DNA from 4 places in the Brenneria sp. L4-2C genome. Region 1 is predicted to be linked to each of the others. Evidence: predicted binding sites of a transcription regulator. Region 1 holds the regulator's gene; each other region holds the start of a gene.
What was found. The regulator Fur, encoded in region 1, represses iron uptake genes when iron is present. The targets are predictions, from matches to a motif close to ATAATAATGAGAACNACTATCAA.

Region 1 (8,235 bases):
CCGCGCGCCATGGCGGTGCTCGATCCGGTAAAAGTGGTGATTGAAAACCTGCCGGAAGGCCATGAAGAGTGGGTTACCATGCCGAACCATCCGAATAAACCGGAAATGGGTACCCGGCAGGTGGCGTTTAGCCGCGAGGTGTACATCGATCGCGCGGATTTCCGCGAGTCGGCCAATAAGCAATACAAGCGTTTGGTGTTAGGCAAAGAAGTTCGTCTGCGTAATGCCTACGTGATTAAAGCGGAACATATCGATACGGACGAGCAGGGCAATATTACGACCATCTACTGTAGCTACGATCCGGATACCTTAAGTAAAGATCCGGCTGACGGGCGCAAGGTAAAAGGCGTGATCCACTGGGTGTCCGTAGCGCATGGCTTACCGGCGGAATTCCGTCTGTACGATCGTTTGTTCAGCGTGGCCAATCCCGGCGCGGCGGAGGATTTTCTGTCAACCATCAATCCGGAATCGCTGAAAGTGACTCACGGCTTTGTCGAGGCGGGCATGGCGCAGGCTGAAGCGGAAAAAGCGTACCAGTTTGAACGCGAGGGGTATTTCTGCGCCGATCGGGTTTACTCCAGTCCAGAGCATCTGGTGTTTAACCGCACCGTCGGCTTGCGCGATACCTGGGTGGGATAATCCGGGGTTTTGCCTGGAATGGAATAAAAATAAAACCGCCTCGGCGGTTTTATTTTATAACGGGCGGGATAGCCCGTTACCGACGGGCCGTCGCATGCGACGTTAAATTTTTTGTGCGGTCGATTTATCTTTTTGCATCGTGCAGGGTGTCGTCTTCACGGCAATCCCCTTCACTGCAATGGCCATACAGATACAAACTGTGGTTGGTCAGCTTGATGCTGTGTCTTTCCGCGATTTCGCGTTGGCGTGCTTCAATATATTCATCACGGAACTCAATGACTTTGCCACAATCCAGGCAAATCAGATGGTCATGATGATGCTGCTGCGTCAGTTCGAAAACCGATTTACCGCCTTCAAAATTATGGCGGGTTACAATACCAGCATCATCAAACTGATTCAGTACGCGATAGACGGTCGCCAAACCAATCTCTTCACCCATATCAATCAGTTTTTTATATAAATCTTCCGCACTGACGTGATGGCACTCTGGATCCTGCAACACTTCCAGAATTTTCAGCCTTGGAAGAGTGACTTTCAGGCCGGCCTTCTTTAATGCGGTGTTATTGTCAGTCATGCGGATTTAGTCCTGTTGCTTACTTAATCAATGGAGGCTATTTAGCCTATGACATCGGTCGGCTCAAAAAATGTAATAGCGTCCCAATTATAGAACCGTGCATTCAAAATGAAAACAATGGAATGTTAACAAAATTATTCCCACACATTCTACAGATGTATCATGCAATCTATTGTTGGTTAATGAGAGACGCCAGCTGAATGCACAAGACCGATGCGGGTATTGTACATACTTATGGAGGGAAGTTAAAAAAATGTATCAATCTTTATGAAAGGCCTTTCCTATCGATCGTTCCGGCTCTGACGGGGGAGGGAGGTCAGAGCCGGAGGTCCGTCTTAGTCAACCAGCTCTTTCAGGTTCAACTCTTCGCTGATCTGTTTCACCCACGCGGTGACGCGCTCGCTGGTCAGTTCAGGCTGACGATCTTCGTCGATAGCCAAACCGATGAAGTGGTTATCATCCGCCAGCCCTTTGGACGCTTCAAAGTAATAGCCTTCCGTCGGCCAATGGCCAACGATGGTTGCGCCGCGAGGTTCAATAATATCGCGGATGGTGCCCATCGCGTCGCAGAAGTACTCCGCGTAGTCTTCCTGGTCGCCGCAGCCAAACAGGGCAACCAGTTTGCCGGTAAAGTCGATTTCTTCCAGCGTAGGGAAAAAGTCATCCCAGTCGCATTGCGCTTCCCCGTAGTACCAGGTAGGGATACCCAACAGTAAAATATCAAAAGCTTCAAGATCTTCTTTACTGCTTTTGGCGATGTCATGAACTTCGGCAACGTCGGTTCCCAGCTGCTGTTGGATGGTCTTGGCAATGTTCTCGGTATTGCCAGTATCACTGCCAAAGAAAATTCCTATGAGTGCCATGGATTGAATAACCTCTTGATTCTTAATGATATGGTGCAGTGTCTTACCCATTTATCGGCTAATAATAACAGACACGCCCTGCATGAGAAACTCGTATCGGTAAGGATAAGTAAATCACCGTTCTGATTTCTCAGATAAGTTTGTCCACGGTCTGATTGATGTTGTTATTTTTAGCGGCGCGGCGAATGGATCAAAAAAATTTATGTTTAGCAAAAGTTATGAGGTTGTTCAAAGAATAGAAAATAAGCCGCGCTAAGTACACCGGTATCGCTAAACATTGCCCGTATCTTGTCGATTAACAAGCGTGATCGAATCGGTTTCAACGTGACTGAAGCGTCGCGCCAGGTTGCGATGATAATGGCCTATTAATATGCATTTCCGCTGTTTTACCGTCGATTAATAGCAAAAAACTTCTTTTCACGCGTGCGTTAAGTCTGGAGTAAGCTATGAAATTTTTAAAAAACATCGCCATCAGAACGGCCATGTTGTGGGTGCTCGGCGTATTCTGTGTGCTGTGGGGCGGCGTATCAATCTATACCCTATTTTCTTTCAAGGAGATGACCGCGACGTCCAAACTCAGCAGTCTGCTGGTAGATAACTTAAATATAATTAATCAAGGCAACGATCAGTACTTTCGTATGGTGACGCGTCTGGCTCGTTCCGTTGACGCTCGCCAGAATGGCGATAACGACGCGGCGGATAAAGAACAGACATCGGCGCTCAATGCCCTGAATACCTTGAAATCCGGCCTGACCGCCTTTAACGCTCTCGATCACGCCGGACTGGACGACAAGCTGGTTCAGGCGGTCAGCCGGGACTGGGGTAATTTAATCACTCAGGGGGTTGAACCCTTGTATCAAAAAGCGGCGGCCAATGCGTTGGATGACTATCACGTACAGGCGAAAAATGTCGTTCCTCCATTGAGCCGCCAGTTTGGGGCGTCGCTGACCGCGTTCAGTAAAGCCGGTTCGGAGAAGTTCGTCGCGGCCGGCGTCCGTTTTGAGCAGATTACGACGATTGGTCAAAATATTTTGCTGACGGGGCTGATCATCGGGCTGGTGATGCTGTTTCTGACCGATCGCTATCTGGTGAAGTTTCTGGTGCGGCCGTTAAACGATTTGCGCGATCACTTCAGCGTGATCGCCTCCGGCCAGTTAGGCAAGCCGATTGCGGATTTCGGCCGCAACTGCGTCGGCAGATTATTTCCTCTCTTACGGGAAATGCAAACCAGTCTGGCGAACACGGTCAGCACCATCAGAAACAGCACGGATTCTATTTATCAGGGCGCTTCAGAAATCGCGGCGGGAAATAACGATCTGTCGTCACGCACCGAACAGCAGGCTTCCGCACTGGAAGAAACCGCCGCCAGCATGGAGCAGTTGACCGCAACCGTGAAGCAGAACGCTGAAAACGCCAATCATGCCAGCCAATTGGCCTTGCAGGCTTCGACAACGGCGAAAAAAGGCGGCGGTATCGTCGATAACGTGGTGAAAACCATGTCGGAAATTTCCGGCAGTTCGCGGAAAATTGCGGAAATCACCACTGTTATTAACGGCATCGCTTTTCAGACCAACATTTTGGCGCTGAACGCCGCCGTGGAGGCCGCCCGCGCGGGTGAGCAAGGGCGCGGTTTCGCGGTGGTCGCGGGTGAGGTGAGAAGTTTGGCGCAGCGCAGCGCGCAAGCAGCCAAAGAGATCGACGGGCTGATTTCCGAATCTGTCCGATGTGTGGATACCGGTTCTCGTCTGGTCGAAGACGCCGGCAGCACCATGCACGAAATTGTACGCGCGGTGACCAACGTTACCGACATCATGGGCGAGATTGCTTCCGCATCGGAAGAGCAAAGTAAAGGGATTGCCCAGGTCGGCCAGGCGGTGGCCGAAATGGACAGCGTGACCCAACAGAATGCGGCGCTGGTCGAGCAGGCATCGGCGGCGGCGCTGTCGCTGGAAGAACAGGCCGCGTTGCTGAATCAGACGGTTTCATTATTCCAGTTGTCCGAGCAGCTTTCGCCGCGGGCGGCAACCACGGCTCCGACGAAAGTTGCGCCGAAAGTCGCGGCCGCGACGACGCAGAAGGCGTTGCCGCCGGGCAATGATAATTGGGAAAAATTCTGATTAACGCGTCAGCGTCAGGGATGACGCCCGCTGCGGGCGTCGCGATTTGTTTCAGCTTTTCTTGCCGGACAACTGCGCCAGCAACATTTCTTCAATGAGCTCGCTACGGCTGATATTCCGCTGTGCGGCCAGGTCGTTTAGTATTTCGACGGCCTCGCTGTTAATTTTTAATTCTACCCGGCGTAATCCGCGAACTTTGTCGCGCCGTAGCTGATTACGCTTATTAATTCTTAACTGTTCATCACGTGAAAGCGGATTGGTTTTCGGGCGGCCCGGACGACGCTCGTCTGCGAACAGATCCAGCGTGGTACGATCCGTTTGTTCTTTTGCCATAGGTAATGATACTGCAAGGTCTTCGGACCAAAATACGCACGCCGCCAACATAAAGTACGACGCGTACATTTTGATGATGTGGTTACAATGCCTGTGGCTGAATCAGCCGTCCCTCTACTGCGGGCGCCATCATACCCCAGCCGCACTGGCGGCGACAACGGTTAATCGGAGCTTCCCGATCAACCCGCGTCGAGAAAACGATGAATTGCGCGCAAGACCGCCTCGGGCTTTTGCGCATGAACCCAGTGTCCTGCGCCGCTCACCACATAAGCGCGGGCCATCGGGAACTGACGCAGTATGGCGTCGCGGTATTTGTCATCCAGATAAGGCGAATTCTCACCGCGAATAAATAAAACCGGCCCCGGCCAGGGGGAAAGTTCCTGCCAGCCGACGATGTTTTCATACTGATCCCACAACGCGGGAACATTGAACCGCCATTCTCCCTGTTGGAATGACTTCAGCAAAAACTGAATAACGTCTTCCTCCGTCAGGTATTGCCGCATCAGGGCCGCGGCTTGCGAACGGGCGGTGATGCCGGCATCGGTGACGGCGCGTAATGCGCGGAACACGTCGTCATGTCCGCGGGTGCGATAATCGACCGGCGCAATATCAATCGCCACCAGTTTCGCCAGCCGCTGCGGAATCAGCGCGCTGAGCGACATCGCCACCTTGCCGCCCATCGAGTGGCCGATGACAACCGCCCGCTCAATGCTCAACGCATCCAGTAATTCCACAACATCCTGGGCCATGGCCGGGTAGGTCATCTGCGGCGAACGCGGCGACAGGCCGTGATTGCGCAGATCAAGCTGTACAACATCGCGCTGACTTTGCAAGTCCCGGCCCAATACACCAAGATTATCCAGATTGCCAAACAAGCCATGAATAAGGATCACGGGCAACTTGTCTGTGGGCTGATGCGCATAATGTCTGCGATAATTCAATTTCATGGTGAAGTTCATTCAGAGATACAGACGCTTAGGGTATCATGAGTCGACAACATTAGGTTACCGCGGAAGAGACAGGCATAACCGCGTCGGCAAGAACAGAAATAGCAAGGCATAATCCGAGTTTTGGCGTTGTCTGCATTCTGTCGCTGTTCGAATGCCGTTATTCGCTTGTATACTTCTTGACGATGGATTTGAGTAATATACCCTTCATATTTTTAAGTTGCAGGCGCGCTGGCTTCCTGAATGACTCGGCTCCACCTTGGGTCTCGCGCCATGAGGGCGGCGGCATGCGGCGTTCAAACAAAAACGACAACGTTTGTCCTGCATCTTGAAACCGATTGGGTATTAAACAGCACTGGATAAAGATGAAAACTATTGAGGTCGACGAAGAGCTTTATCGTTATATCGCCAGCCACACGCAGCACATTGGTGAAAGCGCATCGGATATTTTACGGCGTATGCTGAAATTTACCGCCGGTCAGTCCGTCGAGACGCCGTCGGTGGATGCCGCAGCCAATACGCAGCCCGCTCCATCCCCGCGTCCGCGCGATCGGGTGCGGGCGATGCGAGAGCTGCTGTTATCGGATGAATACGCCGAGCAGCACAAGGCAATCAATCGCTTCATGCTGGTATTGTCTTCGCTGTACCTGCTGTCGCCACAGGAATTTGCGCAGGCGACGGAATCACTTCACGGTCGTACGCGGGTTTATTTCGCGGGCGATCAGCAAACGTTGCTTCAGAATGGCACGCATACCAAGCCCAAACATATTCCGGGTACGCCATACTGGGTGATAACCAATACCAACACCGGTCGTAAACGAAGCATGATTGAACACATCATGCTGGCGATGCAGTTTCCGGCAGAGCTGACAGAGAAAGTTTGCGGCACCATCTAATTCAATGACAGCGTCAGAGAGAAACGCCAATGGCTAATCATCCAAGAGCCGGACAGCCTACCCGGCAAAGCGATTTAATCAATGTGGCTCAGTTGACGTCACAATATTATGTTTTGCGCCCGGAAGTCGGCAATGCGGCGCATGCGGTGAAGTTTGGCACCTCAGGTCATCGCGGCAGCGCGGGACGTCATAGTTTCAACGAAGCGCATATTCTTGCCATTGCGCAAGCTATCGCGGAAGAGCGCGGCAAGCAGGGCATAACCGGCCCATGCTATGTCGGCAAAGATACGCATGCGCTGTCCGAGCCGGCTTTTATTTCGGTTCTGGAAGTGCTGGCGGCCAACGGCGTGGATATCATCGTCCAGCAGGACAACGGCTTTACGCCGACGCCGGCGGTGTCCAACGCCATTCTGGTACATAACCGCGACGGCGGCGCGCTGGCCGACGGCATCGTGATTACGCCGTCCCACAACCCGCCGGAGGACGGCGGCATCAAGTACAACCCGCCGAATGGCGGCCCTGCCGATACCAACGTGACCAGCGTGATTGAACAGCGCGCGAACGCGCTGCTGGCCGATGAGCTGCGCGGCGTTAAGCGCATTACGCTGGATCAGGCCTGGAAGAGCGGTTATATCCACCAGCAGGATTTGGTGCAGCCTTACGTTGAAGGACTGTCCGACGTGGTCGATATGGCAGCGATTCAGCGCGCGGGCCTGACGCTGGGCGTCGACCCGCTGGGCGGTTCCGGTATCGCCTACTGGCAGCGTATCGCCGAGCATTACAAGCTGAATCTGACGCTGGTGAATGACTCTATCGATCAGACTTTCCGCTTTATGACGCTGGACCACGACGGGGTGATCCGCATGGACTGCTCGTCCGTGTCCGCCATGGCCGGGCTGCTGGCGCTGCGCGATAAATTCGATCTGGCGTTCGCCAACGATCCCGACTACGACCGTCATGGCATCGTCACGCCAGCGGGCCTGATGAATCCAAACCACTATCTGGCCGTGGCGATTAACTACTTGTTCCAGCATCGTCCCCAGTGGGGCGAATCCGTGGCGGTGGGCAAAACGCTGGTTTCCAGCGCGATGATCGATCGCGTCGTGGCGGATCTGGGGCGTAAACTGGTGGAAGTGCCGGTCGGTTTCAAGTGGTTTGTCGATGGACTGTTTGACGGCAGTTTCGGCTTTGGCGGCGAGGAAAGCGCCGGGGCGTCATTCCTGCGCTTTGACGGTACGCCGTGGTCGACGGATAAAGACGGCATCATTATGTGTCTGCTGGCGGCGGAGATTACGGCGGTAACGGGTAAGAATCCACAGCAGCATTACGAGGATCTGGCTAAACGTTTCGGCGCGCCCAGCTATAACCGTATCCAGGCGTCGGCGACTCATGCGCAAAAAGCGGCGTTAGCCAGGCTGTCGCCTGAGCAGGTATCCGCCAGCACGCTGGCCGGCGATCCGATCACCGCGCGTCTGACGGCGGCGCCAGGCAACGGCGCGGCAATCGGCGGGCTGAAAGTGATGACCGATAACGGCTGGTTCGCCGCGCGTCCTTCCGGTACGGAAGAAGCCTATAAAATCTACTGCGAAAGTTTCCTGGGCGCCGAGCACCGGGAACGTATTGAGAAAGAAGCGGTGGAGATTGTCGGCGCGGTGCTGGCTAACGCCAAGTAAGCGCCAGGGTTTGCCGGCACCCCTTTGTTTTAACCCCACCCCAACCCTCCCCTTCGCAGGGGAGGGAGTTTGGCTCCACCCCTGCCAAGGGGCTGTCTCTTAGTCACATTTTTATGCGGACTCAGAGGCAGTTTCGTGCGCCACAATGCCGCCATTTCCATGCTACGTCGTAGCACGCGCCCGACATAGGGGG
Region 2 (8,235 bases), on a different contig from region 1:
CCGTCGTCCGGGCATGTACACCGATACTTCGCGCCCTAACCATCTGGGGCAAGAGGTCATAGACAACAGCGTCGATGAGGCGCTGGCAGGCCATGCCCGCCGTATCGATGTGATTCTGCACGCCGATCAGTCGCTGGAAGTGATTGACGACGGCCGCGGGATGCCGGTGGATATCCACCCCGAAGAAGGGGTGCCGGCCGTCGAGCTGATCCTGTGCCGGTTACATGCCGGCGGTAAATTCTCCAATAAAAATTACCAGTTTTCGGGCGGCCTGCACGGCGTGGGGATCTCGGTGGTCAACGCGCTGTCTTCACGCGTTGAAGTCACGGTGCGGCGCGATGGTCAGGTGTACGACATGGCGTTCGAGAACGGCGATAAAGTGCAGGATCTCACCGTTACCGGCACCTGCGGTCGTCGCAATACCGGTACCCGCGTGCATTTCTGGCCGGATGAAAAATTTTTCGATAGCCCGCGCTTTTCCGTTTCCCGTCTGACGCACCTGCTGAAGGCCAAGGCGGTGTTGTGTCCCGGCGTTGAAATCGTTTTTAAAGATAAACTCAATAATACCGAGCAGCGCTGGTGCTATCAGGACGGGCTGAAAGATTACCTGTGCGAAGCGGTGAACGGTTTGATCACCCTGCCGGAAAAGCCGTTTCTGGGCGCGATAGCCGGCGATACCGAAGCGGTGGACTGGGCGCTGCTGTGGTTGCCCGAAGGCGGGGAACTGCTGACGGAAAGCTACGTCAACCTGATCCCCACCCCGATGGGCGGCACCCACGTCAACGGTTTGCGCCAGGGGCTGCTGGACGCCATGCGCGAATTCTGCGAATTTCGCAATATTCTGCCGCGCGGCGTGAAGCTGAGCGCCGACGATATCTGGGAGCGCTGCGCCTACGTGCTGTCGGTAAAAATGCAGGATCCGCAGTTTGCCGGCCAGACCAAAGAGCGGCTGTCCTCGCGCCAGTGCGCGGCATTTGTTTCCGGGGTGGTGAAAGATGCGTTCAGCCTGTGGTTGAACCAGAATATCCAGACGGCGGAACAGTTGGCCGAACTGGCGATAGCCAGCGCTCAGCGCCGTATGCGCGCCGCCAAAAAAGTGGTGCGTAAAAAGCTGACCAGCGGCCCGGCGCTGCCCGGCAAACTGGCGGATTGCACCTCACAGGATCTGAATCGCACCGAGCTGTTCCTGGTGGAAGGGGACTCGGCGGGCGGGTCGGCCAAGCAGGCGCGGGAACGTGAGTTTCAGGCCATCATGCCGCTTAAGGGCAAAATCCTGAACACCTGGGAAGTCTCTTCCGATGAGGTGCTGGCCTCGCAGGAAGTTCACGACATTTCGGTCGCGATCGGCATCGACCCCGATAGCGACGACCTGAGTCAGTTGCGCTATGGCAAGATCTGTATTCTGGCGGATGCGGACTCCGATGGGTTACACATCGCTACGCTGCTGTGCGCCTTGTTCGTGCGCCATTTCCGTTCGGTGGTGAAGGGCGGGCATGTGTATGTGGCGATGCCGCCGCTGTACCGCATCGACCTCGGCAAGGAAGTGTATTACGCCCTGGATGAAGAGGAAAAAGCGGGCGTGCTGGAACAGCTCAAGCGTAAAAAAGGCAAGCCCAACGTACAGCGTTTTAAAGGGTTGGGTGAAATGAACCCGCTGCAATTACGGGAAACCACGCTGGATCCGAATACCCGTCGCCTGGTGCAGTTGACGATTAACGACGACGACATCGACCAGACGATGGCGATCATGGACATGCTGCTGGCGAAGAAACGCGCCGAAGACCGCCGCAACTGGTTGCAGGAAAAAGGCGATAAGGCGGAAATCGAAGTCTGATGCTGACCCGCGTCATTCAGCCGCTACGGGTTGACGCGACGGGCGGATAACTGGCGTCGCGGTCTCAGGGGGAACGTTGATGAAAGTGACGCTTGAGGAGTTGCAGGCTTTTGTGGCGGTGGTCGATACCGGTTCGATTACCGCCGCGGCGGAACAGGTCGGTCAGACGACGTCCGGCATCAGCCGGGCATTGCGACGCCTTGAGGGCAAACTGGGTACCACCCGGCGGCTGGCCCTGACGGAAGAAGGCGCCATGTTTCTTCAGCATGCGCGCGACGTGATCCGCGCGGTGGAACATGCGGAGGAGCAGGTGGCGTTGCGCCGCGATCAACCCTGCGGCCGGTTGCGCATCAATGCGGCTTCGCCGTTCATGCAGCACGTGATTATTCCCCTTATTCCCGAATTTCGTCGTCGCTACCCGCAGATCATGCTGGAACTGAACAGTGACGATTTCATTATCGATTTACTGGAGCAGCATACGGATATCGCCATTCGCATCGGCGTTTTAAAAGACTCCAGTATTCACGCCCGCGCGTTGGGCGCGACGCGCTTGCGCGTGCTGGCCAGCCCGGATTATTTGCGCCGTCACGGCACGCCGATGAGCGTCGACGATCTGTCTTCGCATAGCTGCCTGGGCTTTACACAGTTGGAATGGCTGAATAACTGGCCGCTGCGGGACGGCAGCCGCGAATTTTATCCCATCTCGCCGGCGTTGGCCGCCTCAAACGGCGAAATGCTGCGTCAGTTGGCGCTGCGTGGCGAAGGCATTGTGCGACTGTCGGATTTTATGACCCATGAGGATCAGGCCGCCGGGCGTCTGGTTCAGGTTCTGAAGCCTGATACGGTGGACGTGCGGATGCCGATCAACGCGGTTTATTACCGGCATACGGCGTTGGCGGCGCGCATAAGCTGCTTTTTGGATTTCCTCAGTGAGAAAATAGCGCGACAGCCGCTTTAGACCGCGGTGTCGCGCCGATGTCGAAGGCGCGCCGTCAGGCAAAAACGTTTGCCAGATGCCGGCGATAGCGGGCGATATTGTTCTCCACATCCGGGGATTTGATCACATCGTTACAGATAAACGTCGGCAGCGGCGATAGGCCGATAAACTGATTAGCCTTATGGAACGGCAGATACACGCCGTCCACCCCGACGCCGTGGAAAAACTGTTGCGGGTCGGTAAAGGCTTCCAGCGGCGCATTCCAGGTCACGGAAAGCATATATTTTTTACCCTGCAACAGGCCGTCGGAACCATACTTTTTGCTGCTGTCGGCGCGGGTGCGGCCGTCGCTGGCATACAGCAAGCCGTGGCCGGTGGTGAAAACCTCATCGACGTATTTTTTCAGTATCCACGGCACATCCATCCACCAGCCGGGCATCTGATAAATGACGGCATCGGCCCACAGGTAATTCTGGATTTCCTGCTCGATGTCGTAACCCTGATCGACCCAGGTGACCCGCACATCGCGGCCTTGCCCCTGTAACTCGGTAATCGCGGCCTCGGTCAGGGTTTTGTTGAGTTTGCCGGTGGAGTGGCCGAATGCTTTTCCTGCATGAATAATCAATATGTTATGCATCAGTGACTCGCTTGTCGTTGGTCTTGCCCGCAACGGGGAATAGAGATTAAGTCTGGCTGATTTTTAGCGCCGGAAATAGATGCGCCATGTCACAACACTCTTGACTGCGGCGCAACAATCTCGCTGGCGGTCGATGGCAAGCGGGAAAGAGGAAAGCACGCCGCGTGATGCGGAATAAGGGACAGGCATGCGGCGCATCGCTTATTCCTGCGGTGAAGAAGGGAGGAAACCGATCGGTTCCCTCCCTCGGCGGTTAATCAGAAATCGACATTGACGCCCAACTGGAAGGTGCGGCCCGGCGCGATGGATAGCTGCTGGTTGTAGTAGTTGATATCGCTGGCGCTGTTGCTGGCAGGCGCTTCGATATTACGGCTGGTTTGATAATCCCAGTATTTGCGATCCGTCAGATTGTAGATGCCGCCGCTAAGCCTCACGTTTTGGGACACGCGATAGTAAGCGGTCAAATCCACCAGCGCATAACCCGGTATATGCATAAAAGTATAATCCTCAGAACCCAGGTTGTTCCCGCTGGAGGGGAGTTTGCGGCCAGTCGCGTAGGTGGCGGTTTTGCCCTTGTTGAAGGTGGCGATCAGCGCGGCGCCGTAGGTGCTGGACGGATCGTCATAGGCGATCCCCACTACGGCTTTTTGTGGCGTTACCGAGTCGAGATTGATGTAAGAGTCCCCGTTGGCGCTGGATTTTGACGCCCCATCGGTATAACCATAGGCCAGACGGGCGCTGAAGCCGTTCGCCTGCTCGAACCAGGTGCCGAGGTTGAATTTGGCGCTGATTTCACCGCCATAGATATAGGCTTTATCACGGTTCTCGGTCAGATAAAGCGTGCTGAGGCTACTCGGCACGTTGGCGAACAGGGCCGGATTATCGGCGCGGCGGTAGTAACCGTTGGCGATAAAGTTTTTGTAATCACTGTAGAAGGCCGACGCGCTCAGCGTAACCCCTTCCACAATCTGGCCTTTCAACCCCAATTCGTAGTTATCGCTGGTTTCGGTTTTCAAGTCCGGATCGCTCAGCACGGCGTAGCTGCTGGAGGTGCCGAAATAGCCGAGCGCCCAGGAACCGTACAGTTGCCCGTCGGTAGGGAACTGAGCGCCGCGCCGGTATTGGAGGTAGGCCATCAGATCGGGCGTGAGGTTGTACTGGAAAGCGATGGACGGCATAACCTGACCGTCGGCATTGGTGCCATACATGCCGGCGGCCTCATCTGACGTCACATTGCCATTGGTGTTGGTAAACAGATTGGAAGCATTTTTCGGTTCGGCGTGCTGCCAGGCGAAGCGTATCCCCGGCACTACCGAGAATTCGCGGCCGGCCAGCTCCCAGGTGATTTTGTCCTGTACGAAAGCCCCCAGATTGATGATCTCGCTGTCCGCTTGCGGACGCCCCAGGTCAATGTTCAATCCGTCTGTTGCCAGATTTTCCGCGGTGAATGGACGTTCCGTTTCCGACTGGCGGGCATTGAAGCCGTAGCTGAAACTGTGGTTGCGCCACTCCTTAGTCGCTTTGCTTTCCAGACCAAAGGTTTTGGTGTCATAGTCGCTCCAGACGGAAGTCGGCGTGGAGGCATCGGTGACGGTATAGTCGTGCGCTTCGGTCTGGCTATAGAACAGTTTGGTGTTCAGGCTGTCGAACAGCGCGAAATCTTCCGGCGCATAGAGATCCGCCAGACTAAATCCCCAGCGACGGGTCTGATTGTCCTGATATGAAGTACTGCCATCAAGCGAAGAGACGCCCCTTGAGTTCATTGTCCAGGTTGGGAAATTAGCGTGATTGGTTTTATGGTAATAATCTACGGTGGCGGTGAGCTGGTGCGCATGAGTCGCTTGCCAGATGCCGGACGCCAGCACAGCATTGGAGTGCCAGTTGGCTGGGGTACTGTCGATTGTGGCGTCGCGCTGGTTTTCGGTTTCATTGCCATCGCGACGGCTGACGACGATAACGCCGCGCAGATAGTCGTCGCCGCCAGCTGCGGTAATGCCGTTGTGAAAGCTACGGTTGGAAGAATCATAACCGCCCTGGTAACCGAAATAGCTGTGCTTGTCTGAGTTGAGATAATCATTGGCGGATTTTGGTTTGAAAGAGACCGAACCGCCTAGCGCGTTGTTGCTGTTGGCGACCGACGTGGCGCCGGACTCGATCTCCACCGAACCGTACAGGTACGGGTCAAGATAGTCGCCGCGGCCAATGCCGGTGCTGCCCGTTTGGCGGCGGCCGCTCACCGTGGATGTGCCGCGATCGGTGGCTGATGGTAGTTCAACGCCGTCGATATCAATGGAAACCCGGTTGTTTTCCAAACCCCGAATGTTGTAGCCGCTGGCGCCGCCGCGGTCATAGCTGCTTTTGCCCGCGCTGACGCCGCTGGTGACGCCCGGCGCGCTAATCAGCGGCTGGTAGCGCATAATGGCGCCGAAATCATTGCCGCCTTCTTTCTGCATATCGCTGGCGGTGATGGTGGTCTTGGTGCCGGCTTCTTTCTCGACTTTGGGAGAATACACCGTCATCGTCTCGCCTGTTGATTCGGATTCGCCGGCCGCATCTTTAGCCGACGTTCGGTTATCCGCGGCGGCGCTGTTTAACGCCGTGCCTGCCAGGATCCCGGTGAGCATGATTTTTCTAAGATTCTTATTGATTAACATAGTGATACTCTATTGGTAGGCAACTGTCCGACCAGCGACCAAAGCCTGATAACGCTGGCAATCAACTTCAGCAGGAATGACGTCAGAGTTTGTTAACGACGCAAAAAAATGTCGTAATGATAACTGTTATCAAACAGTAAAAGTTATCATTCGCTTTTTCAATTATGGTTTTATTAAAAACTCTTAATGAAAATCTCTTGTCGCCGATATTTTCTGGCATGCGCGCTCTTCAGGCATTCAGGCGAACGCGCCGCATTACCGGCCGTCTTTAAGATTGCCGGCCTTTGTTCTCTGTGACAGAAGCCCGCCGGATAAGGTACTATTCCCGCCAAACATACCGCTGTGTAGCGTGTCGGAAAGAGCAATAATCGCGCTGCGATGTGAGGAAATGAGATAAATGAGTGAGATGACGCATGATGGCGCTGAAAGCCTGGCGCTGCACACGTTTACTGAAAATGCGTACCTGAACTACTCCATGTACGTCATCATGGATCGGGCGTTGCCGTTTATCGGCGATGGTCTGAAGCCGGTACAGCGCCGTATTATTTACGCCATGTCGGAGCTGGGGCTGAATTCCAGCGCCAAATTCAAGAAATCAGCCCGTACCGTCGGCGACGTGTTGGGTAAATATCATCCGCACGGCGACAGCGCCTGTTACGAAGCGATGGTATTGATGGCGCAGCCGTTCTCCTACCGTTATCCGCTGGTGGATGGTCAGGGGAACTGGGGGGCGCCGGACGATCCGAAATCATTCGCCGCGATGCGTTATACCGAATCCCGGTTGTCTAAATACGCGGAAACCCTGCTCTCCGAACTGGGTCAGGGTACGGTTGACTATGTGCCGAACTTCGACGGTACGATGCAGGAGCCGAAAATGCTGCCTGCCCGTCTGCCGAACATACTGCTTAACGGCACCACCGGCATTGCCGTCGGGATGGCGACCGACATCCCGCCGCACAATATCCGCGAAGTCGCCGCCGCCGCCGTCGCCTTGATTGATAAACCCGGCGCCTCTCTGGATGACTTGTTGCAGTTCGTTCACGGGCCGGATTTCCCGACGGAAGCGGAAATCATTACCCCGCGCGAGGAAGTGCGTAAAATTTACCAGAATGGCCGTGGTTCGGTGCGTATGCGCGCCGTCTGGAAGAAAGAAGACGGCGAAGCGGTGATTACCGCGCTGCCCCATCAGGTTTCCGGCGCCAAGGTATTGGAGCAGATCGCCAGTCAGATGCGCGCTAAAAAGTTGCCGATGATTGAAGATCTGCGCGATGAATCGGATCACGAGAATCCGACGCGTTTAGTGCTGGTGCCGCGCTCCAACCGCATCGACCTGGATCAGGTGATGAACCATCTGTTCGCCACTACCGATCTGGAAAAAAGTTACCGCATCAATATGAATATGATCGGTCTGGATGGCCGCCCCGGCGTCAAGGGGCTGGTGGAAATCCTGAGCGAATGGCTGGTGTTCCGCCGTGATACCGTGCGTCGCCGCTTGAGTTATCGGCTGGAGAAGGTGCTCAAACGCCTGCATATTCTGGAAGGGTTGCTGATCGCATTTCTGAATATTGATGAAGTGATCCACATCATCCGCACGGAAGATGAACCCAAGCCGGTATTGATGCGTCAGTTCAGCCTGAGCGAAACCCAGGCCGAAGCGATCCTGGAACTGAAGTTACGCCATCTGGCCAAGCTGGAAGAGATGAAAATCCGCGGCGAGCAGGACGATCTGGCGAAAGAGCGCGACCATTTGCAGGCCTTGCTGGCATCCGAACGTAAGCTGAGCAACCTGCTGAAAAAAGAAATTCAGGCGGATGCCCAGACCTATGGCGACGACCGCCGCTCGCCGCTGAAGGAACGCGCTGAAGCGAAAGCCATGAGCGAGCATGATTTTGTGCCGTCGGAACCGGTCACCATCGTGTTGTCGGAAATGGGGTGGGTGCGCAGCGCCAAAGGGCATGACATTGATCCCGCAGGATTAAATTACAAAGCGGGCGACAGCTACCGTTCCGCCGCCAGGGGTAAAACCAACCAGCCGGTGGTATTCATCGACTCGACCGGCCGCAGCTATGCGCTCGATCCGCTGACGCTGCCGTCCGCGCGCGGCCAGGGGGAACCCTTGACCGGCAAGCTGACGCCGCCGCCCGGCGCGACTATTGAGCATGTGCTGATGGCC
Region 3 (8,235 bases), on a different contig from region 1:
GAACTGGCGACTTCACACAGCGGCTGGCCGGTCACCGGCGTGAGATTAACAAAATACTCTCCCTCATCAGGCGGGACCCAAGCTCCTCCGATAAAGTTGTCGTAACGTTTTTTCAGATTAAGCGCGTCGTATTCACCGGTCGTCGTCCGGCTTTCAGCGATGTCATATGCCATGTCAATCTCCTTCTCGCGGTCTGGGTACGCGGCGGAGCCGCAGTGAAAACAGGGGCAATGTGAAAACGAACGTGAGTCAGGGAACATGGTTAAATCGTAAGCAGGGATCGGCGTTTATGACAGCGCCCAGGCAGGGAGAAATAGTCACTCTTCGAGATGGGTCACATTTTTGCAACCATAAATAAACAAATAAGCAACCAGCAATCCACGCGCGATCGCGGTTCGCAGAGAAAAGTTCGCATCGGCCGGGAGGCGGTGAAATAATACCGGTATGAATCAGCGACACGAACACAGGTATTCCAGGTGAAAAGCGTTAATCCACAAACGATCGCGCTGCCGACAGGCGCATGCAGGCGGACAGTCAGCCATCAGGGGACGCTGGCGCAGCCGCAGGCCGACTGGCTGGCGGAGGAAGTGCCGGTGGCGCTGGTCTATAACGGTATTTCACATGTGGTGATGATGGCGTCGCCGAAAGATCTTGAGCTGTTCGCGCTGGGATTTTCCCTGTCCGAGGGCATCATCCAGTCGCCGCAGGATATTTACGGCATAGACGTGCAACCGGCGTGCAACGGCATTGAAGTTCAGATCGAGCTTTCCAGCCGCCGCTTCGCTGGTTTAAAAGAACGGCGTCGGTCGATGGATGGCCGTACCGGCTGCGGCGTCTGCGGCGTGGAGCAACTGGCGGAGATCGGCAAGCCCGTTACGCCCCTGCCCTTTACCCAAACTTTTTCGCTCGGCCGCCTTGAGTCGGCGTTGACGCAGTTGAAGAACGTACAGCAGGTGGGTCAGTTGACGGGTTGTACGCATGCCGCGGCCTGGATTACGCCGGAGGGCGCGCTAAGCGGCGGCTGCGAGGATGTCGGACGCCACGTCGCGCTGGATAAACTGCTCGGCATGCGCGCGAAAAACCCCTGGCGGCAAGGCGCCGTGCTGGTTTCCAGCCGGGCCAGTTACGAGATGGTGCAAAAGTCCGCCATGTGCGGCGTGGAGATCCTGTTTGCGGTTTCCGCCGCCACCTCGTTGGCCGTGGAGGTCGCCGAGCGATGCAATTTGACGCTGGCGGGATTTTGTCGTCCGGGGCGCTGCACCATCTATACTCATCCGCAGCGGCTGCATGAATAACGGCCGGGATCAAAAAGCTTAGTCTGATGACGCATTACTTAGACTGATTTGTTTCATCACATAGCAGAAGCACATAACCGCTTGTTATACGGCCCTAAAACAACAAGCGGAAACGCCTTCAAACAAGAATAATCATTTTCAATATCATTTAATTAACTATAATGAACCTAATTCTTACGCGGTGCTAACAAAAGCGGTGCCGCAAAATTTTGTGTACTAGAATAATTGTGTACGATACCTGTTTTCAGTACTACAACACTTAGGTACGACAACCACGGAGATGCTAAACATGAGTTATTCACTACCGCCACTGCCTTATGCTTATGATGCGCTGGAGCCACATTTCGACAAACAAACGATGGAAATCCATCACTCCAAGCACCATCAGACCTACGTTAATAATTCTAATGCAGCGCTGGAATCCCTGCCTGAATTCGCACAACTGACGCCGGAAGAACTGATCGCGCAATTGGACAAAGTACCGGCGGATAAAAAGACCGCTTTACGCAACAACGTGGGCGGACACGCCAACCATAGCCTGTTCTGGAAAGGCCTGAAACTGGGTACGACGTTGACCGGCGATCTGAAAGCCGCCATTGAACGCGATTTCGGCAGCGTCGACGCTTTCAAAGAAAAATTTGAAAAGGCCGCCGCAACCCGATTTGGCTCCGGCTGGGCCTGGCTGGTACTGAAAGATGACGGCAAACTGGACGTTGTTTCCACCGCCAATCAGGATAGCCCGCTGATGGGCGAAGCCATTTCCGGCGCTTCCGGCTATCCGATTGTGGCGCTGGACGTCTGGGAACACGCTTACTACCTGAAATTCCAGAACCGTCGTCCTGACTATATCAAGGCGTTCTGGAACGTCGTCAACTGGGACGAAGCCGCCAAACGTTTCTCGGAAGCGAAAAAATAATCGGCCGCATTAATTACCCGTCAATTCATATTTGATAACAGAACCGGAATAACAAATTGTTATTCCGGTTTTTTATTTTCTTTTTACTTTCTGTTTTTCATACCTATTTTTCATCGCCGCGCCGTCACGGAAGATGTTAAAGTTTTATTACTTATTGCCGATAATTTATACGTGATTCTATCGCGTGGTTTTTATACCGATATGTTGTACTTCACACGACATCTTATGGCGCAACCTTCCATTGTCAGCGTGATAAAACGTGATGCGTGCGCCAGAGAACGTATTCTGTTTATGGGATAATGGAAGAAAAAATGGCGATAAAATTCGAAGATATCAACGTCGGTAAAAAATTAGGCTTAGGCTTCTTCCTGGTCTTAATAATGACGATCATTATTGCCGGCGCAGGCATCATGCACATTGAGGAATTACAAGAAAGCATTGATAAGGTGAACTTAAGCAACAATATCAATGATGAAATTAATCAGGCAAAATATTATCGCGTACGCTATAGCTCCACCTATGACCCTGAAGATATAAAACAAAACAATGTCAGCATCGATAAAATCAATACCTATGCCTCTCACGCCAAAGAACTGGACTGGCCGGAAAACATCAGCGAAAAATTTCCGCAGATAGAAAGTCTGATCGCCGAATATCGGCAAAAACAGCAAAACTACATTGAAGCCGTCGACAAAAAAGATAATGTCAGGAAAAGCTGGAATATTTCCGAAACGGAAGAACCATTAAAAAAATTGGGCGATCAATTAATTAGCGACTACAGCGCGACCGCGCTGCAATTACTGTTTACCGAACTGAATTATAAACTGATGGCCGTACGCTATCATGTCCGCGGCTTATTGCTGTCGCGCGATGAGGAAGCGCAGGAAAACCTCGCCGCCGCCATTAAAGAAGCACAGGCCACGCTGAATGAGCTGCATCAGCATCCGTATCTGACCGCGGAACAAAAGGCGACGCTTACGCCGGTTCTCAACACCCTGAGCGTTTATGAAGGGCGCGCCATGGCCTATATTCCCGCCTATCGGGAAGAGCTGGCTCAGGCGCAACAGCTGCAAAATATCGCTGAGCAGCTCAATCTGATCATCAAGTCCCTGCTGAACGAGCAGCTACAGCTCACGCAGCAGGACATCCGCACGGCCGAGATACAGATGGGTATCACCGCGCTGATTACCCTTATCCTTGGCTTGCTGATTTCCTGGTTTATCTCACGCCAGATAACGACGCCGCTGCATAACACGCTGAATATGGCCGAACGCATCGCCACCGGCGATCTTACCATGAGCCTCGACACCACCCGCCGTGATGAGCTGGGCCAGCTCATCAGAGCCATGTCGAAGATGAATGCCAACCTGCACAATATGATCGATGAGATCCGCATCGGCGTTAGCCAGATCTTCACCGCCTCAAGGGAGATCGTCGCCGGCAACACCGATCTGTCCTCGCGTACCGAGCAACAGGCCGCCGCCGTTGAACAAACCGCCGCCAGCATGGAACAGCTGACCGCAACGGTAAAACAAAATGCGGACAATGCGCATCACGCCAATACGCTGGTGATCAACGCCTCCCAAACGGCGAAACAAGGCGGCGAGCAGGTGAATAACGTGGTGAAAACCATGACGGAGATTGAGCACAGCTCCCGACGTATCGCGGAGATCACCTCGGTGATTAACGGCATCGCTTTCCAGACCAATATTCTGGCCCTGAACGCCGCCGTTGAAGCCGCCCGCGCGGGCGAGCAAGGCCGGGGATTCGCCGTGGTCGCCAGCGAAGTTCGCAATCTGGCGCAGCGCAGTTCGCAGGCGGCCAAAGAAATCGCCAGCCTGATCGCCGAATCCGTCGAACAGGTGAGCCACGGGGCAACGCTGGTCGGCAACGCGGGTAAAACGATGAATGATATCGTCACCTCTGTGACCCAGGTACATAGCATTATGGGCGAGATCGCCACCGCGTCGGATGAACAGAGCCGGGGAATTACGCAGATCAATCAGGCGATTGTGGAAATGGACAGCACCACCCAGCAGAATGCCGCGCTGGTTCAACAGTCCTCCGCGGCGGCGGATTCGCTGGAAGAGCAGGCCGCGTTGCTCAAACAGGCGGTTTCCGTATTTCGACTGGCGAACGCACAGGACGATGACTCGCCGGCCGGCATCGCGCTTTCCCGCCCATCGCCGCAGTTGGGTTTTAAACAGTAACGTCCGCAAACCGCCGGAGGACGAATAAACGGCGCCCGGCGTCATTCCCACCGTCATTCTCGCGTAGGCGGGAATCAGTCAATGACTGTCTATGGTTTCAGCCGGCGATCCCCGCCTACTGCCGCGGGGATGACGAGGCGTTAACAGGGTGCCGAAGTATTAACGGGGATAATAAGGTAGCGGCAGATACGCCTCCCCACCGTCATTCTCGCGTAGGCGGGAATCAGTCAATGACTGTCTACGGTTTCAGCAGGCGATCCCCGCCGACTACCGCGGGGATGACGAGGAGTTAACGGGGATGACGCAGTGTTGACGGGAATGGCGAGGGGTTAACTGGGCGCCGAAGTATTACGGGGATAATAAGGTAGCGGCAGATACGCCTCCCCACCGTCATTCTCGCGTAGGCGGGAATCAGTCAATGGCTGTCTACGGTTTCAGCTGGCGATCCCCGCCTACTGCCGCGGGGATGACGAGGAGTTAACGGGGATGACGAGGGGTTAACTGGGTGCCGGAGTATTAACGGGGATAACAAGGTTGCGGCAGAGACGCCTCCCCACCGTCATTCTCGCGTAGGCGGGAATCAGTCAATGGCTGTCTACGGTTTCAGCTGGCGATCCCCGCCTACTACCGCGGGGATGACGAGGAGTTAACGGGGATGACACAGTGTTAACGGGAATAGCGAGGCGTTAACTGGGTGCCGGAGTATTAACGGGGATAACAAGGTTGCGGCAGAGGCACATCCCCACCGTCATTCTCGCGTAGACGGGAATCAGTCAATGACTGTCTACGGTTTCAGCCGGCGATCCCCGCCGACTACCGCGGGGATGACGAGGAGTTAACGGGAATGGCGAGGCGTTAACTGGGTGCCGGAGTATTAACGGGGATAACAAGGTTGCGGCAGAGACACATCCCCACCGTCATTCTCGCGTAGACGGGAATCAGTCAATGACTGTCTACGGTTTCAGCCGGCGATCCCCGCCTACTGCCGCGGGGATGACGAGGAGTTAACGGGGATGACGCAGTGTTGACGGGAATGGCGAGGGGTTAACTGGGCGCCGAAGTATTACGGGGATAATAAGGTAGCGGCAGAGATGCCTCCCCACCGTCATTCTCGCGTAGGCGGGAATCAGTCAATGGCTATCTACGGTTTCAGCAAGCGATCCCCGCCGACTGCCGCGGGGATGACGAGGAGTTAACGGGGATGTCGCGGCGTTAACGGGAATGGCGAGGGGTTAACAGGGTGCCGAAGTATTAACGGGGATAACAAGGTTGCGGCAGAGATGCCTCCCCACCGTCATTCTCGCGTAGGCGGGAATCAGCCAATGGCTGTCTACGGTTTCAGCCGGCGATCCCCGCCTACTACCGCGGGGATGACGAGGAGTTAACGGGGATGACGAGGGGTTAACTGGGTGCCGGAGTATTAACGGGGATAACAAGGTAGCGGCAGAGACGGAGCGGCGGGTTAAAATGCTTTGGGCGCGTAACCCGTCATCTCTTGCAAACCCATTTCGCGTCCCAGCGCCGTCATGGGATGCACCACCACCAATCCGCGTACGCTTTTCTTCAGCGCGCCCAGATTCGCCTGCTCTTTTTTGCTGATGGCGCGGCTAAATGGCAAACGGGCCAGCTTTTTCGCTTCCTGGCTGAGTTTCTGCTCCCTCACATTGCGCAGGCGTTCAATTTCCGCCGCCAGCTTCTCGCATGCTTCCAGATTAAGCGCTATCGCTTCGGCATCGCCCTGTTCAAGCAGGGAGATCTGCTTACGATTCAACTTATCCAATTGATCGCTAAGGCGTTTAATTTCTGTTTTTTCCTGCTCTTTCATAACGTATAAACCTGTATCATGGGAGAATCATGCGGGTGCAAGCATACACGAAACCGTGTCGCAGGTGCAGTGGTCAAGGGGAAGGAAACCTCGGCTAAAAGGCTTTTTTCAAGCTAATCCGGGAAATCAATTCCGTGAGCGATAACACCAGCGTGGAACGAATCATCTGCTGATAACGCTGTTGTTGCATGCCGATCAATACGTTATCGGCAGCGGCGGCGGGCAATGGCGGCTCGGCGGGCAATACGCTGACGCAGTGCAATTCGCCAATCGGGCCAAGAATTTCATCGTCGGTAAAATGATAATTATGCTCGTCGTGCGCCAATTCGTCGCTCAACGCCAGCAGCAATTCGGCATCCTCATACTCTTTACGGCTGATCATCCCTAACCCGTAAATCAGCTTGAGACGCACGCACAGATCCCCCAGCGGGCCGGTTCCCGTCATCAGCGGTTCAACCGCATATTTAACGGCATAGTCATCCTTGCGGAATACCTGCGACATCAGAATACTGACCGCTTCAGCTAATAACTCGGCGGCCCGGAGCATGAAATCACGTACCGTGGAGGCCGAATTGAGTGATTCAAGAACCCGGTTTTCAAACGCCTGTGTTTCTTCCATCGTCACTTCCATTGCGCTAATCCGTACACCGATTATCTCCAATCCGGTAACCTGACTTACCGACGGATACGGTGATGTCGGTTATGCCCGGCATCACCAGTTCCAAACATCAACGGTACTGAACGCAACCAGGGATCGCGCGCCGATTACTGCATGGCGTTATACACACTCACCGCCCGGGCGACAACTTCACTCTCCGCATCCAGACCGGAAATCTGCGCCAGCGCCGCCTGCGGCCCCAGTTTTTCCAGTAATGCGGCTAACTCCCGCGCTTGCGGATCCTGCTCGCTGCGGAAATGCATCGCCGCGGCAATGCCGGTGATCAGATTATCATGCGGCAATTGATATTCCAGCGTCCCCAGCAGCGGCTTAATCAGCCGGTCGCCCGCGCTCAGTTTACGCAGGGGCTGGCGTCCCACACGTTCAACATCATCATGCAGGTAAGGGTTTTCAAAGCGGCTGAGAATTTTATCGATATAGGCCGCGTGTTTCTCAGGATCGAAACCGTAACGTTGAATCAATACGGCGCCGCTCTCTTCCATCGCGCCTTTAACCACGGCGCGTATCTTCGGGTCAAGAATGGCGTCACGTACCGTCTGCCGTTTCGCCAACTGACCCAGATAGGCGGTGATGGCATGGCCGGTGTTCAGCGTAAACAGTTTGCGCTCGACAAACGCCATCAGGTTATCGGTCAGCTCCATCCCCGGAATGGCCGGCGGCGTTTCCTTGAACTGAGTCTGGTCGACGATCCATTCGCTGAAGGTTTCCACCGTAACGGCCAGGATATCGCCGCCGCCGGCTTCGGCAGGCGGGACGATACGGTCGACGGCGGAATCGACGAATCCCACATGTTCCTCAACCCACTGCCGCTGGTCGGCCGGCAACAGCTTCAGCACATGCTGTTTAAGCTGGCTGGTGCCGCGCACCATATTCTCGCAGGCGATAATGTTCAACGGACGCTCGTTGCCGTCGGCGCGACGTTTCACCAGCCCCTGCGCGATGGTTCCGGCGATCTTTTCCAGAATTTGCGGCCCGACGGCCGTGGTGACCAGATCGGCCTCGGCGATCAGCGCCACCGCGTCCTGACTGCCGCTGTGAACGGCGCTGACATTGCTGACGGCATCGAGCCGCGTTTGTTCGCCCACGATGCGTACCTGATAGCTATTACGGCTATTCAACGCATCCAACAGCGGCTGATTAACATCCGCAAAGGTCAGTTCGGTATCGGCGTCAGCCAACAGTTTACCGATGAACCCGCGACCGATATTACCAGCACCAAAATGTAATGCTTTCATCATGCTTTACCCTTTTAAAACAACATTCTGATAAGAGGCCGCCCGCAGGCGGCGTCACCGTTTCAGGCGCTCTTT
Region 4 (8,235 bases), on a different contig from region 1:
CGACGACGCGTTTCAAAGTCATGATGGCTGACGGCCAGCGCAGTTATAACGACTGGACCGCGGCCAGCAGCGACCTCAACGTGCGCGAAGCCTTCGTCGAGTTAGGCTCCCTGCCGACCTTTACGGGGATCTGGAAAGACACCACGTTATGGGCCGGTAAACGTTTCGACCGCGACAACTTCGACATCCACTGGCTGGATAGCGACGTGGTCTTCCTGGCCGGCACCGGCGGCGGTATCTACGACGTGAAATGGGCGGATAGCTTCAAAAGCAACTTCTCTGTTTATGGTCGTAGTCTGGGAGCCATTACTTCGCTGGATAACGACATCAAAAACTACGTCTTCACCGCCAATAACTACGTCGGCCCGTTCCAGTTTATGCTCAGCGGGTTGACGGCGAATAATAACGACGCGAAAACCAATACCGGAAATAACAGCGCCAATACGGTCACCAATACCAACGCCGGCGACCGAGGTTATCATGCGATGGCGGCCTGGCATGGCGACAGCTTCTATGGGCTGAGCGAAGGTAGCTCGAAAGTAGCCATCCTATACGGTCACGGTTTGGGCGCGGAGGTGAAGAATGTCGGTTCCGACGGTAATCTGACCGATGACGCCAGCACCTGGCGCCTGGCTACCTACGGCACCACGCCGCTGAGCAGCAACTGGAGCTTCGCTCCGGCCATTCTGGCTCAGAGCAGCAAGGATCGCTACGTTAATGGAGACAGCTATGAATGGATCACCTTTAACGCCCGTCTGATTCAGGAAATCACCGAAAACTTCGCGCTGGCCTATGAAGGCAGCTACCAATATATGGATCTCGATCCGCGCGGCTACAACGCGCTTAACAAGGTCAGCGGCGGTTTCTACAAGCTGACGTTCGCCCCTACCTTCAAAGCCGGCGATATCGCCAACTTCTTCAGCCGTCCCGAGTTACGTCTGTTCGCCAGCTACGTGAACTGGGATAAGCGGCTGGATAACTACTCCAGCGAAGACACCTTCGGCTCGACCGGTTTCACCGCCGGCGGAGAATGGAATTTCGGCGTCCAGATGGAAACCTGGTTCTAAGTCAGCGTAACACAGCAACGAGCGCCGGTTAGCGGGGTTTGCGCTAACCGGCGACGAGGACACCTATAAAAGAGGAATAAAATGGACATTAACGCCACAGCGACAGCACTGATCCCCCTGTTGGGCGGAAAAGAAAATATCGCCAGTGCCGCCCACTGCGCCACCCGTCTGCGGCTGGTGCTGAATGACGATAGCCTGGCCGATAAAAAAGCGATTGAAAAGGTTGATGGAGTCAAAGGCTGTTTTCACAATGCGGGACAAATCCAGATAATTTTCGGCACCGGACTGGTCAATAAAGTTTATGCCGAATTTATCAAAGCGGCCAACATCAGCGAATCCAGCAAATCTGAAGCCGCCACGGCGGCCGCACAGAAGCTAAACCCGCTGCAACGTCTGGCCCGTCTGCTGTCAAACATCTTTGTCCCCATTATCCCGGCGATCGTGGCATCCGGTCTGCTGATGGGGCTGCTCGGGTTGATTAAAACCTATGGCTGGGCCGATGCCGGCAGCGCCATCTTCATCATGCTGGACATGTTCAGCTCCGCCGCCTTTATCATTCTGCCCATTCTTATCGGCTTCACCGCCGCACGGGAATTTGGCGGCAACCCCTACCTTGGCGCGACGCTGGGCGGCATTCTCACCCACCCCGCGCTCACCAACGCCTGGGGCGTCGCCGGCGGCTTCCAGACCATGAGCCTGTTCGGTCTGGATATCGCCATGGTGGGCTATCAGGGAACGGTATTCCCGGTACTGCTGGCCGTCTGGTTTATGAGTCTGGTGGAAAAGCGCCTGCGCAAGGTGGTGCCGGAGGCGTTAGACATTATTATTACGCCGTTCCTGACCGTGGTCATTTCCGGCTTTATCGCCTTGCTTATCATCGGTCCGGCGGGGCGTATGCTGGGCGACGGCATCTCTTTTGTGTTAAACACCTTGATTACCCATGCCGGCTGGCTGGCTGGACTGCTGTTCGGCGGTCTCTATTCGGCGATCGTCATCACCGGCGTCCACCACAGCTTCCATGCCATTGAGGCCGGGCTGCTGGGCAACCCCGCTATCGGCGTTAACTTCCTGCTGCCTATCTGGGCGATGGCTAACGTCGCGCAGGGCGGAGCCTGTCTGGCCGTTTATTTCAAAACGCGCGATGCAAAAATCAAAGCCATTGCCGTCCCTGCCGGATTTTCCTGTCTGCTGGGGATAACCGAAGCGGCGATATTTGGTATTAATCTGCGTTTCATCAAACCGTTCCTGGCAGCCCTTGCGGGCGGCGCGCTCGGCGGCGCGTGGGTGGTATTCAACCATGTCAGCATGACGGCGGTAGGATTGACCGGCTTTCCCGGACTGGCAATCGTAAAAGCAGGCTCTATGCTTAGCTACCTGATTGGCATGCTCATCGCCTTCGGCGCGGCGTTTATCATTTCATTCCTGCTGAAATATAAAACGGATAGCGAATAATGAAAGAAGTCCACTTGTTAAAGCGCATGGCGCACGCCCTGATGTCTAATCAGGCCCGGCTCGGCGACGATCCTCACCGTCCGTATTGGCATCTGTCGCCCAGCGTGGGGTTGCTCAACGATCCGAACGGATTTATTCATCATGATGGGCGCTACCATCTGTTTTATCAGTGGAATCCTTTAGCCTGTGCCCACGGAGCAAAATTCTGGGGGCACTGGAGCTCGACCAATCTGGTGCATTGGCGGCATGAACCTGTCGCCCTGGTACCCAGTGAAAGCTACGAAACGCATGGCTGTTACTCCGGCTCCGCCGTCGTGGATAACGGTGCGATCACCCTGATTTATACCGGTAATGTCAAATACGGCGACGGTTCGCGCACGGCATTCCAATGTCTGGCCAGAGAGAACGCCGACGGCGAGTATGACAAACTGGGGCCCGTGCTGGATCTGCCGGAAGGCTATACCGGTCATGTGCGCGACCCGAAAGTGTGGAAACATGACGCGCACTGGTACATGGTGCTGGGCGCGCAGGATAAGCAGCGACAGGGTAAGGTGTTGCTATTTCGCTCAAGCGATCTGCGCCGCTGGGATAAAATCGCCGAAATTGCCGGCTCCCGACTCGGCGGGTTGGGTGATTTTGGTTACATGTGGGAATGTCCCGACCTGTTCCGGTTGAATGAACAGGACGTTTTAATCTGCTGCCCGCAGGGTATCGCCGCGCAAGACGAGCGTTATCTGAACACCTTTCAGGCGGGTTATTTTATCGGCGAGCTGGATTACCAAAGCGGTCATTATCCGCACCGTGAATTCCATGAACTGGATCTTGGCTTCGAATTTTACGCCCCGCAAACCACGGCAAGTGAGGATGGGCGACGTTTGATGTTCGGCTGGATGTCCATCCCTGATGAGAACGAGTTTTTTGACCCCACTATCGAGCAGGGCTGGATCCACACCATGACCTGCCCGCGCGAGCTGACGCTGCGCGATGGCAAGCTCTATCAGCATCCTGTTCGCGAATTGCAACAGTTGCGTACGCAGCACTTCACATGGCAAGGCGTCGCCAGCTATGCGCCGCCGCTCCCGATAAACAGCGCCGAAGTCATCATTGATTCTCAAGGTGAATTTCAGCTTGATATCGCCTCGCGGCTGGTTGTTTGCTGGGACGGCGAACGCCTGACCCTGAGCCGGCGCAATCTGAGAACCGGCGAGCCGGAACACCGCTATTGGCGCGGAGAACTACGCCAATTGCAGATCTTGTTCGACCGTACCAGCGTCGAGATTTTCATCAATGACGGCGTCGCAACGATGTCCGCCAATTGTTTCCCTGACGGAGACGCAACGCTTTCTTTCAGCGGCTCGGGACGATTAACATTGCAGCACTGGCTGTTAGCGCCATGCGTGATAGAATGACATCCCTTTTTCCGACGATAGAAAGTTCAAGCGGTGAAACAGACTAAACGCGTAACAATCAGTGATATTGCCGCGCTTTCGGGCGTATCAAAATCGACGGCCAGCGTGGTGCTCAATGGTCGGAGTAAAGAGTTCCGCGTTTCTGATGCAACCCGCGATCGTATTCTGGCCATCGCTCACGAGCAGCGTTATCAGCCCAGTATCCATGCCCGTTCACTGCGATCGTCCCGTAGCAATACGCTGGGCCTGGTGGTGCCGGAAATGACCAACTATGGTTTCGCCATTATCTCGCGCGACCTGGAAATGCTGTGCCGCGAAGCGGGATTGCAGCTCCTTATCGCCTGTACGGATGAAAATCCCAGTCAGGAGATGATGGCGGTCAACAGTCTGGTACAGCGTCAGGTCGACGGGATCATTGTGGCATCCAGCATGCTCAGCGATATCGAATACCAGAAAATCAATCAGCAATTGCCGGTTGTGCAATTTGACCGGGTAATCGGCGAATCTCAATTACCTCTGGTGATGACCGAGTCGATCGAATCGACGGCCGAACTCGTCGAGCGCGTCGCTCGCCGGCACGGTGATGAGTTCTATTTCATTGGCGGCCAATCGCGCATTTCCCCGACCCGCGACCGTCTGGCCGGCTTCCAGTTGGGATTACAACGCGCAGGGATTGAGTGCCGTCCTGAATGGATTATTCATGGTAATTATCACCCCAGTTCAGGCTATGAAATGTTCGCCCAGCTCTGTGCCGAACTGGGGCGACCGCCGAAAGCGCTATTTACCGCGGCCTGCGGCCTGCTGGAAGGGGTTTTGCGCTATCTGAGCCAGCATAACCTGATGGAGAGCGATATCCATCTGTGCAGCTTTGACGATCACTACCTGTTTGATTGTTTGCCGTTGAAGATTGACACTATCGCTCAGGATAGCGAACGTCTGGCGGGAAATAGCTTTGACATGATTACGACGTTGATCGAAGAACGTCCATTGAAACAGGATAAGCGCTATCTTCCGCCAGCGCATATCTACTGGCGGCATCCTGAATCACGCTAGTGGCGGAACTTGCCCTGCCAATGGCGCTAATCCGTGGAGACAGGCGTCATCATCAATCGACTGCAATCTACGCGTAAAAGGTTTGCGACCCGGTCGACTGGTTACCAGACGACCGGATATGACTGCGAAAACACGATGATGTCAGGGTTATCTGGCCGCCGACTCAGCGCCAACCAGCCCCACTTTGAGATATCCGGCTTTGCGTAACGCGTCCATTACCCTCATCATGGTTTCATAATCCACGCTCTTATCCGCCTGGAAGAAAATGGTGGTGTCTTTATTACCGCTCGTGGTGACATCCAGCGCCTGAGCCAGCGACTGTTCGCTCACTACATCATCGCCGACATATAGCTGTTTATCGGCTTTCACCGTCAGGTAAACCGGCTTCTCAGGGCGCGGCTGAGGCGCGGCGGATGAAGCCGGCAAATCCACGCGAATATCCACCGTAGCCAGGGGCGCGGCAACCATAAAAATAATCAACAGAACCAGCATGACGTCAATAAACGGCGTCACGTTGATATCGTGCATTTCGCCGTTTTCGCTCACATCGTCGTTCAAATGTATCGCCATAACTTATCCCACCCGCAATTTCTGCGCCGATGAAGATGCCCGGTTATCATTGCTGGCCGCCACGTCCAGGTCGCGGCTCAGCAGCAGCAGCACCTGTGCGGCGACATCGCCCACCAGCGCTTTATAGCCGGTAATCCAGCGAGCGAAGATGTTATAAATCACTACCGCCGGGATCGCGGCCACCAGGCCGATTGCCGTCGCCAGCAGCGCTTCGGCAATACCTGGCGCGACGACGGCCAGATTAGTGGTCTGCGTTTGCGCGATACCGATAAAGCTGTTCATGATGCCCCACACGGTACCAAACAGCCCGATGAATGGCGCCACCGCGCCGACCGTCGCCAGATAACCATTACCGCGTCCCATATGACGACCGGTAGCGGCAACTCGACGTTCCAGACGGAAAGCCGTACGCTCTTTAATCCCGTTGTTGTCATCGGAGCGCGCGGACAGTTCCAGCTCATTCTGCGCATCCGCCAGCAGTTGTCGCGCCACGCCCCCGGACTTGAACGCCTCAGCCGCATCCACGGCATCATCCAGGGTTTTAGCTTGTTCCAGCAGTTGGTATTCCCGACGCGCGCGACGTTTGGCGCCCATCAGTTCCACGCTTTTACTAAAGAAAATCGCCCAGGTAATGACAGAGGCCAGCAACAGGCCGATCATCACCGTCTTCACCACCAGGTCGGCATGCTGATACATGCCCCAGACGGACAGGTCAGTTCTCATCAGGTTACTGGCGCCCGGCGCCGCATTGGGCGGTAATGAAAGCGGCGACGCCTCCGGCGCGACGGGGAGCGGCGCGGCGATAGAAGAATCAACAGCGGGAGAATCAGGCGTAGCCGGTGCGGCGACCGCTTCACTGGTGCTGTCACCGGATAAAGGCGCGCTGACCGGTGGAGCCGCCAGCGTATTTCCACTGAGTCCCGCAGTCAAAAGCAGGGTAACCAGCACGCTACGAGAAATTACGCTAAATGCGCCACGTTTTTTTTGCCAGGCTGATGATACCTGTTGGGTAATATTACTGACAGCCGTATTCACGCTGTGCCTCCACCGTTAATCCATCACAATGACACAATAAATCAGCCTGAAATAATATCAAACCCTGAGTGAATTGATAGTTGTTCTCATTATTATTTATGCTTATTGAAAATATTATTCTTACCTTACAGCCCGTTCGGCCCGGACATTGATATGACTGGCAGCGTATAACCGAGAATAAATAAGAAATCGCGGAGGGATCCGGCAAGCCGTTTAGCGGCCTTAAATCGTGTTTTCATGCGGCCGTGAGGTTACTGCAAATGAGGAATACGAAGGGAGAATGAATGGCAAAACGCCAGAAACTGATCGGCGCTCAACGCCCGATGTGATATCGGACGTTGAGCGCCTGCGGTGAAGAAAATCCGGCAGCCGTTACAGCGCGGCGATAGTCGCCTGCTGTTCCAACAGTTTCGCTTTTGCTACCGCGTAGCCATCCAGTTTGGCCCGCTCTTTGTCCACGACGGCTTGCGGCGCGCGCGCCACAAAACCTTCATTGGCCAGTTTGCTTTCGATGCGGCCAATTTCCGCTTCAATTTTGGCGACTTCTTTGGCCAGACGATCCAGCTCGGCGGCTTTGTCTATCAGGCCGGCCATCGGGATCGACAGCTCAGCGCCATCCACCAGTTTGGTGACGGATACCGGGCCTTTATCGCCCGCCGGCAACAGCGTGATGCTATCCAGACGAGCCAGCGTTTGAATAAAGCCGCGGTTTTCTTCCACCCGACGTACAGCCTCAGGATTGGCGTCACGCAACAGCAGTTCCAGCGGTTTACCCGGCGCGATATTCATTTCCGCACGAATATTACGCACGGCAATAATCGCCTGCTTGATCCATTCCAGATCGTTCAGCGCCTGCGTATCTTCCTGCGCGGCGTCGAACTCAGGGAAAGGCTGCAACATGATCGTATCGGCGCTAATGCCTTTCAGCGCTTTCACCCGTTGCCAGATGGTTTCAGTAATAAACGGAATGATCGGATGCGCCAGACGCAGCAGCGCTTCCAGCACGTCCACCAGCGTCTGCCGGGTGCCGCGCAGTTCCGCTTCGCTGCCGCCATTCATCACCGGCTTCGCCAGCTCCAGATACCAGTCGCAGAACTGATTCCAGGTGAATTCATACAAAATATTGGCGGCGATATCGAAACGATAGCTATCCAAAGCCTCGCGGTACGCTTTCACCGTGCGGTTGAATTCCGCCCGGATCCAGCGATCGGCCAGCGACAGCACTTTATCGCCGCCCTGTTGTCCGCAGTCCTGCCCCTCGGTATTCATCAGCACAAAACGGCTGGCGTTCCACAGTTTGTTGCAGAAATTGCGGTAACCCTCCAGACGTTTCATATCCCAGTTGATATCACGTCCGGTAGACGCCAGCGCCGCCAGCGTAAAACGCAGCGCATCCGTGCCATGCGGTTCAATCCCATTCGGGAACTGTTTCTCGGTACGCTTACGGATTTTTTCCGCCAACTGCGGCTGCATCATATTGCCGGTGCGTTTTTCCAGCAGCGCTTCCAGCGAAATACCGTCCACCATATCCAGCGGGTCAATCACGTTCCCTTTGGATTTGGACATTTTCTGTCCTTCTTCATCGCGGATCAGCCCCGTCATATAAACCGTATGGAACGGAACCTGCGGCTTGCCGTTTTCATCTTTGA

Region 2: a site for Fur is predicted at 6,173-6,195, ahead of ABRZ26_RS16305 (TonB-dependent hemoglobin/transferrin/lactoferrin family receptor). Genes of this name have one in related genera too.
Region 3: a site for Fur is predicted at 1,421-1,443, ahead of sodA (superoxide dismutase [Mn]). Genes of this name have one in related genera too.
Region 4: a site for Fur is predicted at 6,660-6,682, ahead of exbB (tol-pal system-associated acyl-CoA thioesterase). Genes of this name have one in related genera too.

Annotation. Positions count from the first base shown of each region.
Region 1 is NZ_JBEIAC010000003.1:27-8,261, reverse strand. Features, by position in the region: gene glnS (glutamine--tRNA ligase) at 1-639, shown strand, start outside; gene fur (ferric iron uptake transcriptional regulator) at 764-1,213, opposite strand; gene fldA (flavodoxin FldA) at 1,549-2,076, opposite strand; gene ABRZ26_RS06190 (methyl-accepting chemotaxis protein) at 2,523-4,193, shown strand; gene ybfE (LexA regulated protein) at 4,245-4,526, opposite strand; gene ybfF (esterase) at 4,706-5,473, opposite strand; gene seqA (replication initiation negative regulator SeqA) at 5,839-6,369, shown strand; gene pgm (phosphoglucomutase (alpha-D-glucose-1,6-bisphosphate-dependent)) at 6,399-8,042, shown strand.
Region 2 is NZ_JBEIAC010000011.1:101,493-109,727, forward strand. Features, by position in the region: gene parE (DNA topoisomerase IV subunit B) at 1-1,834, shown strand, start outside; gene ABRZ26_RS16295 (LysR substrate-binding domain-containing protein) at 1,914-2,792, shown strand; gene ABRZ26_RS16300 (NAD(P)H-dependent oxidoreductase) at 2,827-3,408, opposite strand; gene ABRZ26_RS16305 (TonB-dependent hemoglobin/transferrin/lactoferrin family receptor) at 3,666-6,062, opposite strand; gene parC (DNA topoisomerase IV subunit A) at 6,460-8,235, shown strand, end outside.
Region 3 is NZ_JBEIAC010000010.1:144,991-153,225, reverse strand. Features, by position in the region: gene exaC (acetaldehyde dehydrogenase ExaC) at 1-173, opposite strand, end outside; gene fdhD (formate dehydrogenase accessory sulfurtransferase FdhD) at 477-1,295, shown strand; gene sodA (superoxide dismutase [Mn]) at 1,585-2,211, shown strand; gene ABRZ26_RS15755 (methyl-accepting chemotaxis protein) at 2,523-4,421, shown strand; gene ABRZ26_RS15750 (YibL family ribosome-associated protein) at 5,884-6,246, opposite strand; gene ABRZ26_RS15745 (MltR family transcriptional regulator) at 6,341-6,877, opposite strand; gene ABRZ26_RS15740 (mannitol-1-phosphate 5-dehydrogenase) at 7,012-8,160, opposite strand; gene ABRZ26_RS15735 (PTS mannitol transporter subunit IICBA) at 8,223-8,235, opposite strand, start outside.
Region 4 is NZ_JBEIAC010000024.1:30,717-38,951, reverse strand. Features, by position in the region: gene ABRZ26_RS22310 (carbohydrate porin) at 1-1,067, shown strand, start outside; gene ABRZ26_RS22305 (sucrose-specific PTS transporter subunit IIBC) at 1,149-2,519, shown strand; gene ABRZ26_RS22300 (glycoside hydrolase family 32 protein) at 2,519-3,928, shown strand; gene ABRZ26_RS22295 (substrate-binding domain-containing protein) at 3,962-4,981, shown strand; gene exbD (TonB system transport protein ExbD) at 5,129-5,551, opposite strand; gene exbB (tol-pal system-associated acyl-CoA thioesterase) at 5,555-6,586, opposite strand; gene ABRZ26_RS22280 (valine--tRNA ligase) at 6,959-8,235, opposite strand, start outside.